3 regions of the Streptomyces sp. 1222.5 genome follow, and region 2 is predicted to be linked to each of the others. Evidence: riboswitches for the same ligand, from Rfam matches in the RefSeq annotation. Region 2 holds a riboswitch; each other region holds the start of a gene.
What was found. A riboswitch is a leader RNA that binds a small molecule or an ion and turns the genes downstream of it on or off. The one in region 2 is predicted to bind cyclic di-AMP.

Region 1 (4,525 bases), 1.2 Mb from region 2:
CGGCGAGGTCCACGTGCCCCTCGATGTCCCGCACCGAGCGGTACGCCGGCACCCCGTCGACCTCGTCGAGGTCCTCGGGGAAGGCCTTGTTCACAGCGTGCAGCCGGCCTGTGTAGCCGGCGTCCCGGAGGTTGCCGAGGGTACTGCGGCCGACGCCGCCGGGGCTGCGGCCGACGCCGACGACCGCCACGGAGCCGGGCACGAGGAGCCGGCGTACCGAGTGGGCCTCGGCGCGCTGCTCCCGGGCGCGCTGCACGGCGACGGAGCGGTCGGTGGGTTCGAGGTCGAACTCCAGGCGTACGACCCCGTCCTCGAAGCTGCGCTTCTGGGTGTAGCCGGCGTCCGTGAACACCTTGATCATCTTGGTGTTGGCGGGGAGCACCTCGGCGGCGAACCGGCGGATGCCGCGCTCGCGCGCGACGGCCGCGACGTGCTCCAGCAGGGTGGAGGCGACACCGCGGCCCTGGTGGGCGTCCTGCACCAGGAAGGCCACCTCGGCCTCGTCGGCGGGGGCGGAGGCGGGCATCCCGTCGGCGCCGATGCGGTCGTAGCGTACGGTGGCGATGAACTCGCCGCCGACGGTGGCCGCGAGTCCCACCCGGTCCACGAAGTCGTGGTGCGTGAAGCGGTGGACGTCCTTGGCGGAGAGACGTGGGTACGGCGCGAAGAAGCGGTAGTACTTCGACTCGTCGGAGACCTGCTCGTAGAAGCTCACCAGGCGGTCGGCGTCGTCGGCGGTGATGGGCCGGATGCGCGCGGTGCCTCCGTCGCGCAGCACCACGTCGGCCTCCCAGTGAGTGGGGTACTCGTGCCGCTCCTGCCGATCCGCCGAGGTCTGCATGGGCCCCAGAGTACGGCTCGCGTACGGCAACGGCGCGAGGCAGTCTGTGGAGGACGACACGCCGGACCGAGGCCGCGGTCCGGTGCCGTACCGGAGGGGACGGAGGTCCGCTCCGGGCACGCTTCACGGTATGGGAAACTGGTCTAGACAACCCTGAAGACTGAAGGGCAGCAACACATGGCTGAGCGCCGCGTCAACGTCGGCTGGGCCGAGGGCCTCCACGCCCGCCCCGCTTCCATCTTCGTCCGAGCCGCCACGGCCACAGGCGTCCCGGTGACGATCGCCAAGGCCGGGGGCAACCCCGTCAACGCGGCCTCCATGCTGGCCGTCCTGGGTCTGGGCGCCCAGGGTGGCGAGGAGATCGTCCTCGCCTCGGAGGCCGAGGGCGCGGACGCCGCCCTGGACCGCCTGGCCAAGCTGGTCGCCGAGGGCCTGGAAGAGCTGCCCGAGACGGTCTGAGCACCTCGCGTCCGAACGCCGAAGCCGCGTCGCCTTTCCGGGCGGCGCGGCTTCGGCTTTTCGAGCGGCTTCGATCGCTCGGCGAAATCAACGCGCGGAAATCACCGCGAGAATGAATTCGGGCAGCGAGAAACAACCCCCACCGAATTCCCCCTCTTTGTATACGACACCCGTGTTAATACCGTCGGCCCGTCGTGTTTACGGCATGTTGCGAAGTCCTCACACGCTCGGCGCCGCCGGAAAAGCGCAGACGGTGCGCGCCCGTCGCGCGCTCGGCGTGCAGCGCCGTGACCGCCCGCGCGCGCTCGCCGTCGCCGCGTGCCACCGCGTCCACGATCGCGCCGTGCTCCGCCCAGGAGTCCAGCGGGCTCTGCGGGGCCTCCACCGCGTACATCCAGGTGATCTTGTGGCGCAGCTGGGTGAGCATCGAGGCCAGCGAGGGGCTGCCGGAGGCCTGCGCCAGCGTCTCGTGGAACCAGCCGCTCAGTGCGCGCAGCTCCTCGCTGCCGCCCCTCCTGGCCCGCTCCTGGCCCAGCCGTACCAGGCCGCGCAGCACCTTGAGATGGGCCTCCGTACGCCGCTGTGCCGCCCGTGCCGCGCCGAGCGGCTCCAGGAGCAGGCGCATCTCCAGCAGGTCTGCGGCCTCCTGCGCGGTCGGTTCGGCCACGCACGCGCCCGCGTGCCGGCGGGTCACCACGAACCCCTCCGCCTCCAGGGTGCGCAGGGCCTCACGGACGGGGACGCGCGAGACGCCGTAGCGGCGGGCCAGCACTTCCTCGGTGAGCCGGCCGCCGCGCTCGTGGACACCGGCGACGATGTCGTCCCGGATCGCCGTGCACACCGAATGCGCCGGAACACGCATGACCGACCTCCGCCTTAATCCCCGTGAAACGCCCGCAGGGGACGCCCTTTCCGTGACTCTATTCCAAAGAGGCCGAATTTCCGACGGCAGGCCGGAATCCATGGATATTTTTTGGACAGCGGTCCGACGGGGATCACCCGGAAACGGCGAAAGCCCCGGCTCGGTGAGCCGGGGCTTTCGCATGTCCGCGGGGTGGCGTCAGACGTTCACGCCGTGGTTGCGGAGATAGGCGATGGGGTCGACGTCCGAGCCGTAGTCGGGGCTCGTACGGGCCTCGAAGTGGAGGTGCGGGCCCGTGACGTTGCCGGTCGCGCCGGACAGACCGATCTGCTGGCCGGGGACGACCTTCTGGCCCACCGTGACGCCGATGGACGACAGGTGGCCGTACTGGGTGTACATGCCGTCGGCCATCCGGATCACGATCTGGTTGCCGTACGCGCCGCCCCAGCCGGTGGAGACGACGGTGCCGGAACCGACCGCGTGGACGGACGTGCCGCTGGCCGCGTGGAAGTCGATACCGGTGTGGGAGCCGGAGGACCACAGCGAGCTGCTGGCCTTGTAGGCGGTGGACACGTAGGAGTGCACGATCGGGGCGACGAACGCGTTCAGGCGCTTGCGCTCGGCCTCACGGGCGGCGCGGGCCCTGGCCTCGCGCTCCTCCTTGACCTTGGCGGCGGCGGCCTTGGCGGCGGCCTCCTCGGCCGCCTGCTGCTCGGCGGCCTGCTTCTGGGCGTCCGCCTGCGCGCTGATCTGCTCCGCGACGTCGTCGCTGACGGTCACGACGGGCGTGAGGCCGGTCTGCTCCGCGGCGTTCTCGGCGGCGAGCGCCGGCGACGCGGCGAGGGTGCCGATGACACCCGTGGTGGTGAGGGCGGCGACACCGGCCGCCTGCGCGGTGGTGCGCTTGACCCGGCCGGGCTTGCGATGCTTCCCGGTGGCGCACATGAACGCCATGAAGTGGCTGGTCCTTTCCTTCCTTCTCGCCTACCGGGTTAGCTGACGGGTTCGGAGCAGGAAGGTCTCCTACGGGCCCCCTCGCTCACGCGCGGGCGCCCGATTCACCCCAGGGACGATGGGTCCCCGGCTCCCCTGGCTCGCGCCGTACGGGGACTCGGCGATGACTGTCCGGTGCCGCGGGCGCGGCGTGGTGCGTGACGAACAGCCTGGACGAACCTACGGAAGCCCGCTTTCAATCCTCAAACGGATCCGGGCTTTTGTAGCGCATCCCACAGGGCAGACAGGCAACCTCCGCCCCAAATCGGGCATCTGGTGAAGCGAGTGGAACGGCGGGGGCCCTGACGACCCGTAGGTCGGCAGGGCCCCACGCACGCGTGCCGTGCTCCGCGGCAGCGGCCGCTATTCGGCCGTGACGACGGTGACTTCGCCGATGCCGAGCGCCTCGACCGGCGCCTTGATCCGGGAGGCGTCGCCGACGAGGACGGTCACCAGCCGGTCCACCGGGAAGGCGTTGACGACGGCCGCGGTCGCCTCGACCGTGCCCGTCGCGGCCAGCTGCCGGTACAGCGTCGCCTGGAAGTCGTCGGGCAGGTGCTGCTCGACCTGGTCGGCCAGGGTGCTCGCGACGGCCGCCGCGGTCTCGTACTTCAGCGGCGCCACCCCGACGAGGTTCTGCACGGCGACGTCCCGCTCGGCGTCGGTCAGGCCCTCCGCCGCGAGGGTGCGCAGCACCTTCCACAGGTCGTCCAGCGCGGGACCGGTGTTCGGCGTGTCCACGGAGCCGCTGATGGCGAGCATCGAGGCACCGGTGCCGTCCGGGGCCGACCGCATGACCTGCCCGAACGCCCGTACCCCGTAGGTGTAGCCCTTCTCCTCGCGCAGCACGCGGTCCAGGCGGGAGGTGAGGGTGCCGCCGAGGCAGTAGGTGCCGAGGACCTGGGCGGGCCAGACCCGGTCGTGCCGGTCCGGGCCGACGCGCCCGATGAGCAGCTGCGTCTGCACGGCGCCCGGCCGGTCCACGATGACCACGCGGCCGGTGTCGTCGGCGGTCACCGGCGGCACCGGCCGCGGCTCGCCCGGCGTGCCGGTCCACGCGCCGAGGGTGTCGCCGAGCAGCTCCTCCAGGTCGGTGCCGGTGAGGTCGCCGACGACGACCACGGTGGCCGTGGCGGGGCGGACGTGCCGGTCGTAGAAGGCGCGTACGGACGCCGCGTCGATCTTCTCGACCGTCTCCTCGGTGCCCTGGCGCGGCCGGGACATGCGCGAGGTCACCGGGAACAGCTCCTTGGAGAGCTCCTTGGCGGCCCGGCGGGAGGGGTTGGCCAGCTCGTGCGGGATCTCGTCCAGGCGGTTGCGGACCAGCCGCTCGACCTCGCTCTCCGCGAAGGCGGGGGCGCGCAGGGCGT
Region 2 (4,525 bases):
TGCGCGGCTACCTGGCCGAGCTGATCCACAAGAAGCGTGCGGCCCTGCCCGCCGAGCCGGGGCCCGGCGAGGACCTCATCTCGGGTCTCATCCGCGCCTCCGACCACGGTGAGCACCTCACCGAGAACGAGGCCGCCGCCATGGCCTTCATCCTCCTGTTCGCCGGCTTCGAGACCACCGTCAACCTCATCGGCAACGGCACCTACGCCCTGCTCACCCATCCCGCACAGCGCCGGCGGCTGCAGGAGTCCCTGGCGAGGGGGGAGCGGGACCTCCTGGAGACCGGGGTGGAGGAACTGCTGCGCTTCGACGGGCCGGTGGAGCTGGCCACCTGGCGGTTCGCCACCGAGCCGCTCACCGTCGGCGGGCGGGACATCGCGCCGGGCGACCCGGTGCTGGTCGTGCTGGCGGCGGCCGACCGGGACCCCGCGCGTTTCGCCGACCCGGACGTGCTGGACCTCGCCCGCCGCGACAACCAGCACCTCGGCTACGGCCACGGCATCCACTACTGCCTCGGCGCGCCGCTCGCCCGCCTGGAGGGCCAGACCGCGCTCGCCACCCTCCTCACCCGCCTGCCCGACCTGCGGCTCGCCGCCGACCCGGCCGAACTGCGCTGGCGCGGCGGACTCATCATGCGCGGCCTGCGCACCCTGCCCGTGGAGTTCACTCCGGCCGCCCCGGCCACCGGGGGAACCGGCGAGGAGCCGGCCCAGAGTTCGTAGAACCGTCAACACCACAGGCGTTCAACTCTGTGATCTTCACGTGATCTGCGCGGCATGAACTTGTGACAAGTGATCGTCTGCCGATACGTTCCTCCCTCAGCGTGGCGACGAGCACCATCCGCCGCGTCGGTCCTGCTGTCGCACGAAAGGCTTCCGCATGCTCTCCGGGAACGGCCGCCATCGTCGCCCCCGTCAGGCTCCAGCTCTCCTCGTCGCGGCCGGAGTGACCGGCTCCGCCATCGCCATCCCGCTGCTCGGCGCGGCGAGCGCCAACGCGGCCGACGGCACCACGTGGGACAAGGTGGCCGAGTGCGAGAGCGGCGGCTCGTGGAGCGCCGACACCGGCAACGGCTACTACGGCGGACTCCAGATATCGCAGGAGGACTGGGACAAGTACGGCGGCGGGCAGTACGCCTACAGCGCCGACGAGGCCAGCCGCTCGCAGCAGATCTCCGTCGCCGAGAAGATCCTCGCCGACCGGGGCACCACCCCCTGGGCCACCTGCGCCCTGCTCTCCGGGCTGACCCAGAACTCCGGCTCCCTGGACGTCGACACGGGCGTCGACGAGTCCGGGAACGCACAGGGTTCGGACGACTCGTCTGGATCGGGTGACACCTCCCCGTCGTCCGGTCTGCCGGATTCGTCGTCGTCCGGCGATTCCTCCGCCTCCGACTCCACCGGCTCCTCCGGCTCCAAGGCCGACTCGGACTCCTCCGGTGACGCGCACGGGAAGCCCACCTCCCACCCGGACAAGGGCGGCAAGGGGCACGGCACCGAGGACGATTCGACCGGTACCAACACTCCCAAGTCGGACAAGTCCGCCTCCCCCGAGGCCGGTGACGCCGGAAGCCCGCAGGGGGACGGCGGCTCGCCCACGGCCGTTCCGGATGCCGGCAACTCGGACAATTCCCAGCAGAACGCCGGATCCTGGAGCCTGGTCGACACCGGCGCGCTCAGCAGTGGCGGACGTCACCGCGGCGAGAGCGCGGACGAAAACGTGACAAACGGTCAGGACTCCACCTCGACCGGCCGTCACGCCTCCCGTGAGGCGGACGACTACACCGTCCGTCAGGGCGACTCGCTCGCCTCCATCGCCGAGTCCCTTGCGGTCGAGGGCGGGTGGCGCGCCCTCTACGCCGGCAACAAGAAGGAGATCGGGTCCGACCCGAACCGCATCACTGCCGGTCAGACCCTGGAAATCGGTACCTAAACGGACGCCGGATAGCGGGAGTTGACGCCCCACTTGCGGCGCTAATGTCCGGTTTGGTGAAAGTGTGGGATGAGTCTCAGAAGCCCTGATCGTCTTTGAAATTCCGCGGATCGCGTGTCTACGGTCAAGGCCGCTCGTCACCACGAGCCCCGGCAGTCGCAACGCCGAATCCTGCCAGCGGTTGCCCGGGAACAGTCGTCGCGTCATGCGCCGTAGGCAGGAGCGGGGGACCCAAGGTAAGTGCCGTTGCCGGCAGTTGAGCCGGCACCGGCTTGGGGTGAAGCCGCACTCCGCGCAAGCGGGAGTGCGGCCGGGCAACTCAACCGGCCCGAACCCGACAGCTCACCTCGCAGGCGTCGGTGAGGGGATCGATCCATGCTGTTTTCCAGCAAGGGCAAGCACCGTCGTCCGTCCAAGGCCGTCCGCGCCGTCGCGCTCGCCGGTGTCACCGGTGCCGCCGTCGCCGCTCCGCTGATGGCGGCCGGCAACGCCTCCGCCGCCACCGCCTCCCAGTGGGACGCGGTCGCCCAGTGCGAGTCCGGCGGCAACTGGTCCATCAACACCGGAAACGGCTACTACGGCGGTCTGCAGTTCTCCGCCTCCACCTGGGCCGCGTACGGCGGCACCGCCTACGCCCCGCAGGCCAACCAGGCCGGCAAGGCGCAGCAGATAGCCGTCGCCGAGAAGGTTCTCGCCGCCCAGGGCAAGGGCGCCTGGCCGGTCTGCGGCACGGGCCTGTCGAGCACCCCCTACAACGGCTCGACCGGCTCCACCTCGACGGGCGGCTCCTCGTCGAAGACGACGACCACCACCCGCTCCACCGACACGCAGGCCGCCTCCCGGTCCGCCGAGCGTCCGGCCGCGAGCAAGACCGTCACCACCCCGACCGGCAAGAAGGTCAAGAAGGGCGACGGCGAGTACAAGGTGGTCAAGGGCGACACCCTCAGCACCATCGCCACGAAGCACCACGTCCAGGGCGGCTGGAAGAAGCTCTTCGAGCTGAACAAGGACATCGTCCAGGACGCCGACATGATCTTCCCCGGTCAGCAGCTGCACCTGAAGTGACACCCGGCTCCCGGCCGGACCACAGCGCCCTCACATCCCCGGTGCGCACCCTGGAGGTGCCCACCCCGAAGACCCCGTGAGGGTCACCCCCGTCCCCACGGGCTCCCCGCCCCGGCGCGTCTTTCCCCCGTACGCGCCGGGGCGGGGTTTTTCGTCTCCCGGTCCGCTTCCGGCCCTTTCCCTGTTCTTCATCGCGCCCCCCTTTGTTCCGACGGTGAACAATGGGTACCGTCTGCGTGTCCCGCCCTGTCCACGGGACGGTCGGTCGGTGGCCGACGGCCCGTGGGCGGATAGGCTCTAGGCGCAAGGCCCGGAGCCGTGAGGCACCCAGCCCCGCACTTCCAGCGTCACATCCAAGAAGGAGATGCTCGTGCCGTCCATCGACGTCGTCGTAGCCCGGGAAATCCTGGACTCCCGAGGCAACCCCACGGTCGAGGTCGAGGTCGGCCTCGACGACGGCAGCACGGGTCGTGCCGCCGTCCCGTCCGGCGCCTCCACGGGTGCCTTCGAGGCCATCGAGCTGCGCGACGGTGACCCGAACCGCTACCAGGGCAAGGGTGTCGAGAAGGCCGTCCTCGCCGTCATCGAGCAGATCGGCCCGGAGCTCGTCGGCTACGACGCCACCGAGCAGCGCCTGATCGACCAGGCCATGTTCGACCTGGACGCCACCGACAACAAGGGCTCGCTCGGCGCCAACGCCATCCTCGGCGTCTCCCTGGCCGTCGCGCACGCCGCCTCCGAGGCCTCGGACCTCCCCCTCTTCCGCTACTTGGGCGGCCCGAACGCGCACCTGCTGCCGGTGCCGATGATGAACATCCTGAACGGCGGCTCGCACGCCGACTCCAACGTGGACATCCAGGAGTTCATGATCGCCCCGATCGGCGCGGAGTCCTTCTCCGAGGCGCTGCGCTGGGGCGCCGAGGTCTACCACACCCTCAAGAAGGTGCTGAAGACCAAGGGCCTGTCCACCGGCCTCGGCGACGAGGGCGGCTTCGCCCCGAACCTGGAGTCCAACCGCGCCGCCCTCGACCTCATCGTCGAGGCCATCAAGCAGGCCGGTTACATCCCCGGTGAGCAGATCGCGCTCGCGCTCGACGTCGCCGCGTCCGAGTTCTACAAGGACGGCAAGTACGAGTTCGAGGGCAAGTCCCGCTCGGCCGCCGAGATGACCGAGTACTACGAGGAGCTCGTCTCCGCGTACCCGCTCGTCTCCATCGAGGACCCGCTGTACGAGGACGACTGGGCCGGCTGGAAGGTCATCACCGACAAGCTGGGCGACAAGGTCCAGATCGTCGGCGACGACCTCTTCGTCACCAACCCGGAGCGCCTCGCCCGCGGCATCGAGGAGGGCTCCGCCAACGCCCTGCTCGTCAAGGTCAACCAGATCGGTTCGCTGACCGAGACCCTGGACGCCGTCGAGCTGGCCCAGCGCAACGGCTTCAAGTGCATGATGTCCCACCGCTCCGGCGAGACCGAGGACGTCACCATCGCCGACCTCGCGGTCGCCGTGAACTGCGGCCAGATCAAG
Region 3 (4,525 bases), 3.6 Mb from region 2:
GGACGACGCCCACGGTCTCGGCGTGCTGGGCGACGGCGGACGGGGCGCGCCGTACGCGACCGGTCTGGCCGGTGCCGAGGACGTGGTCGTGACGGCCACCCTGTCCAAGTCGCTGGGCAGCCAGGGCGGGGTGGTGCTCGGCCCGGCCCGGGTGATCGGCCATCTGGTCAACGCGGCCCGGACGTTCATCTTCGACACCGGTCTGGCGCCGGCGGCCGTGGGTGCCGCGCTGGCCGCGCTGCGGCTGCTCGTCCGGGAACCGGAGCGCGCGGCGCGGGCCCGGGAGGTGGCTTCGGAACTGCACGCACGGCTGACCGCCGCGGGCCTGGAAGCGGTACGTCCGGACGCCGCGGTGGTCTCCGTGCGGGCACCGTCCCCGGAGCAGGCGGTGCGCTGGGCGGCCGACTGCCGTACAGCGGGTCTGGCCGTGGGCTGTTTCCGTCCTCCCTCCGTGCCCGACGGCATCTCACGGCTGAGGCTGACCGCCCGGGCGGACCTGTCCGGGGCCGAGATCGAACGCGCTGTACGGGTGATCGGCGAGACGCGACCATGAGTCGGCGTGACACGGCCGGGCGTCGCCGCCAGGGGATGTGATCAGAGGCGGGCGGGGTGTCGGTGGATCACGGGAGCGTGGTCACGAACTCCGCCCAGCTCTCGGGGGAGAAGAGCAGTGCGGGTCCGGCAGGGTCCTTCGAGTCGCGCACGGCGAGCAGCCCGGCCCAGGGGCCGGTGTCCGGCCGGGCCGTCTCCACGCAGTTGTTGGCTCCCGTGCTGTGGCTGCTGCGCAGCCAGCTCACGTCGTGCAGGTCGGTACTGGCAGGGACGTTCCGAGGCAGAGCGGTCATGGTGCCTCCTTACGCGCCGTCACCTATCCCGGCGATGTAGTCCAACGAGTCCTCGGGTGAAAGGGCTTGGTTCTGAAGGGACTTGAAGGCCTGCGAGTAGGCCATCAGGTCTTCTTTCCGTTCGAGGTAGAGGCTACTCGTCAACTGGTCGACAACAACCACATCCAGATCAGAAGTGCTCGGAAATGAGAAGATAACGAAAGGCCCGGTGAGGCCGACATGCGCTCCGGCGCCGAACGGCAGTACCTGGAGCCGTACTTGGGGCAGCCGGGCGGCCTCCTCCAGCCGCTCCAGCTGCCGGGTCATCACCCCGGGACCGCCGACCTCGCGGCGCAGCACCGCCTCGTCGAGCACCGCGCTGAGCTCCAGCGGCGGGTGCGAACGCAGCACGTCCTGCCTGGCCAGACGTACTTCCACCAGCGCGTCCAGGTGCTCCTCGTCCAGGTCGTTCACGGCCGCCCGGGTCACCGCGGTGGCGTACTCGGCGGTCTGCAGCAGCCCCGGCACGACCGTCGTCTCCAGGGTGCGCATGACGCTCGCCTGCGACTCCAGACTGATGAAATCCCGGTACGTCGGCGGCAGCACCCCGCGATAGGCGTGCCACCACCGGTTGCTACCACCGGCGTCCTCCGACCCCGCCAGCATCAGCAGCAACTCGCGCAGATGTCCGCCCCGCACCCCGTAGGCGTCCAGGAGTAACCGCAGATCGGCCGGTTTCACACCGCTCGCGCCGGTCTCGATGCGGCTCACCTTCGACTGGTGCCAGCCGACCAGCTGCGCCGCCTCCCCGCTCGTGAGCCCAGCACCGGTACGCAGCGTGCGCAGTTCGGCGCCCAGTTTGCGGCGGCGCACCGCGGGACCGTTCTGCATGGGCTCCTCCTTACTCCTTATGGACCGCCCGGATACGGCTGCGCGTCGCAGAGTTCACCGCTTCGGGCGACAGATATATGCATATCTTGGTGGATCGCTCCCCGTGACCGGCCCGGTGATGGCAGTCTGGCGACGAGCACCAGTCCGGGACCGTACTCGAACCATCCGCTCCATGTCGGACTGCGGTCCCGCGGGAAAGGGACGACGTCGCCATGGCAGACCATCTGGAAGCATCCGTCACTCTGCCGAGCGATCCCGCCTCGGTCTCCGCGGCCCGCGCCTACGTGGTGGGGACGCTCGCGGAGTGGGGCCTGCCGTCGGACACCGACGTGGCCGACACCGTCCGGCTCATCGTCTCCGAACTCGCCACCAACGCCGTACAGCACACCTTCGGACAGTCACCCACCTTCACGGTCGACATCGCGCTGGACCGTGACGAACACCTGCGCATCGGCGTCACGGACAGTCATCCCCGCTTCCCCAAGAGACTGCCCGCCGCCGTCCAGCAGGACAACGGGCGCGGCATGGTCATCATCCGCTGTCTCACCGCCGAGTGCGGCGGCAAGCTCCGCGTCCGCCCGACCCGTGAGGGGGGCAAGACGGTGTTCATCGAACTTCCGTGGGCGCTGCCGGTCGAGCCGGTGGCGGCCGGAGGCCAGCAGGAACCGTAGCCCGGCACGCGCGCCCGGACGCCGTGACGCCCCGCCCGCGGCCTCCTCGGAGGTCGCGGCCGGGGCTGGACACCGGTGTCCGGGACGCCGCTGTTCGCGCTGATCCTCAGTGTGCCGGCCCCGGGCGCCATGGCTCCAGGCGGGCGCCGAGGCGGCGCTGACGGTCCTCGGAGCGGCCCCGCCGCCGGAGCCGCTCCTGCCGTGACGTCGGGTCAGCTCACCCGGCCGTACCACACGCTCTTCGTCCAGATCTTCTGGAGCCGCACCACGTCACCGGTCCTGGGCGCGTGCCAGATCTTGCCGTGACCGGCGTAGATGCCGACGTGGTAGACGCTGGAACCGGAGTGGAAGAACACCAGGTCGCCCGCCTTGCGGCTCCTGGCCGAGATGTGGTGCGACTTGTTGTACTGCTGGGCGGCGGTGCGTGGCAGCTTCTTGCCCGCCTTCTTGAACGAGTAGAGCGTCAGCCCCGAGCAGTCGAAGCGCCGCGGCCCGGTGGCCCCGTACTGGTACGGAGCACCCTTCTTGGAGGCCGCGATCTTCAGTGCCTTCGTCGCGGTGGCCGCGGTGGTCGCGGCCGAGGCGTCGGTGGCGAGGCCGGGCACCGCGATGGAGCCGCCGACGGCGGCGAGTGTCAGAGCCGAGGCCGTGCCGGCCCGGGCCATCAGCGACGGGACACGATTGAGCGCAGACATGCGCAACCCTTCGTCAGCCGCCTGTGAAGGATGACCTGTCGGATTCGGGCTGGCGAAGTTGCCCGGCCGCGTTGCCGCGGCTTCACCCCAAGGGCTGCTCGGAACATCCGGTCGTCCGCATCGAGCGGACGAACATCCGTTCCGGCGACCCGTCTAGCTTGGGTCCTCCACTCCTGCCGATCCACTCCTGTCGACCGGTCATCCGCGCGGCGGCAGGACTCGGCGTCCGCCCGGATCGCCCCGCCGCCGTGGCGGGGTCTTGTCGTCAGACAGGGATCTTCACTCACAGGTGTCCGAAAATCCCAATGGAATCGGGGATTTGTGGCGTTACTCACCACTCACCCGTTCGGGTGGACACTGCTCTGTTCGAGACATCGTCAAGTCCCGTTCGTAGCCCCCGACCTGGGGCGGAGCACTCGCCGGGACACCACGGACCGGTCCCGCGCGCAAGCCGGGAGGGTCAGAAAATCATCTGGATATACCTCGGTCGGCCGACAGTCGTTCGGACCGTTTCAACTCCGGCCCGAACGACGCGTCGACGCTCCGGCCCCCGCGGGCCCCACGCGCGTCCGGATCAGCCGACGCCGTCGGGCGGGAGTACGACGCGCGCGGTGCGGCGCTCGCCGTCCAGCACCCGCAGGGCCCGTGCCAGCGTGTCCCCGTGCAGCTCCGTCTCGCCCCGCGCGTGCATCAGCGCGAGCGCGTCACGCAGCTCCGCCGCCTTGCGCACCAGGGCCTGCGCCGCCCGCAGACCGGGATAGGTGTCGCCGTCGCGCGCGGGGTTGATCCGCCCCAGCAGGTCGGCCGCCTCCAGGTAACGGTCGATCAACTCGCCCTCCGCGCGGGTCAGCGCGGGCAGCGGTGGCAGTTCCTGAGGCGGCATCGGGCGCTCACCTCGCGTCCGGTGCGCCGGGCATCTCGCGGCGGCTGGGCACGACGCCGTCCACCAGGCCGTAGGCCAGGGCCCCGGAGGCGTCCAGGACCAGGTCCCGCTCCAGGTCCCGGTGAACCTGCTCCGCCGTGCGCCCCGTGTGCGCCGCGAGGATCGTCTCCGTCAGGGCGCGGGTCCGGGCCAACTCCCCGGCCTGGATCGCGAGGTCGCTGGGCTGCCCCCGCACCGGCTCCGGCAGGGCGGGCTGTTCGAGCACCATGCGGGCGCTCGGCAGCGTGAACCGCTGGCCGTGGGTGCCGGCCGCGAGCAGCACCGCGGCGACGGAGACGGCCTGCCCCAGGCAGTACGTCGCGATGTCGCAGCCGACGTACCGCATCGTGTCGTAGATCGCCGTCATCGCCCCGAAGGAACCGCCCGGGGAGTTGATGTAGAGCGTGATGTCCCGGTCGGGGGCGGCGTGTTCGAGGTACATGAACTGCGCCGTCACGTCGTTCGCGGCGGCGTCGTCGACCGGTGTGCCGAGGAAGACGACCCGGTCCTCGAAGAGCTTGC

Region 1: another riboswitch for cyclic di-AMP. It lies ahead of BLW57_RS11110 (M23 family metallopeptidase); the one in region 2 lies ahead of BLW57_RS16650 (LysM peptidoglycan-binding domain-containing protein).
Region 3: another riboswitch for cyclic di-AMP. It lies ahead of BLW57_RS33145 (C40 family peptidase); the one in region 2 lies ahead of BLW57_RS16650 (LysM peptidoglycan-binding domain-containing protein).

The regions. Positions count from the first base shown of each region.
Region 1 is NZ_FNSZ01000001.1:2,485,719-2,490,243, forward strand. It holds gene BLW57_RS11090 (bifunctional acetate--CoA ligase family protein/GNAT family N-acetyltransferase) at 1-841, opposite strand, end outside; gene BLW57_RS11100 (HPr family phosphocarrier protein) at 1,019-1,300, shown strand; gene BLW57_RS11105 (GntR family transcriptional regulator) at 1,476-2,162, opposite strand; gene BLW57_RS11110 (M23 family metallopeptidase) at 2,361-3,116, opposite strand; cyclic di-AMP (ydaO/yuaA leader) riboswitch at 3,130-3,289, opposite strand; gene BLW57_RS11115 (M16 family metallopeptidase) at 3,519-4,525, opposite strand, start outside.
Region 2 is NZ_FNSZ01000001.1:3,730,035-3,734,559, reverse strand. It holds gene BLW57_RS16660 (cytochrome P450 family protein) at 1-722, shown strand, start outside; gene BLW57_RS16655 (LysM peptidoglycan-binding domain-containing protein) at 880-1,932, shown strand; cyclic di-AMP (ydaO/yuaA leader) riboswitch at 2,131-2,303, shown strand; gene BLW57_RS16650 (LysM peptidoglycan-binding domain-containing protein) at 2,308-2,997, shown strand; gene eno (phosphopyruvate hydratase) at 3,362-4,525, shown strand, end outside.
Region 3 is NZ_FNSZ01000001.1:7,309,530-7,314,054, forward strand. It holds gene BLW57_RS33125 (8-amino-7-oxononanoate synthase) at 1-553, shown strand, start outside; gene BLW57_RS33130 (DUF397 domain-containing protein) at 621-845, opposite strand; gene BLW57_RS33135 (helix-turn-helix domain-containing protein) at 855-1,715, opposite strand; gene BLW57_RS33140 (ATP-binding protein) at 1,928-2,386, shown strand; gene BLW57_RS33145 (C40 family peptidase) at 2,599-3,081, opposite strand; cyclic di-AMP (ydaO/yuaA leader) riboswitch at 3,085-3,316, opposite strand; gene BLW57_RS33150 (hypothetical protein) at 3,656-3,964, opposite strand; gene BLW57_RS33155 (ATP-dependent Clp protease proteolytic subunit) at 3,972-4,525, opposite strand, start outside.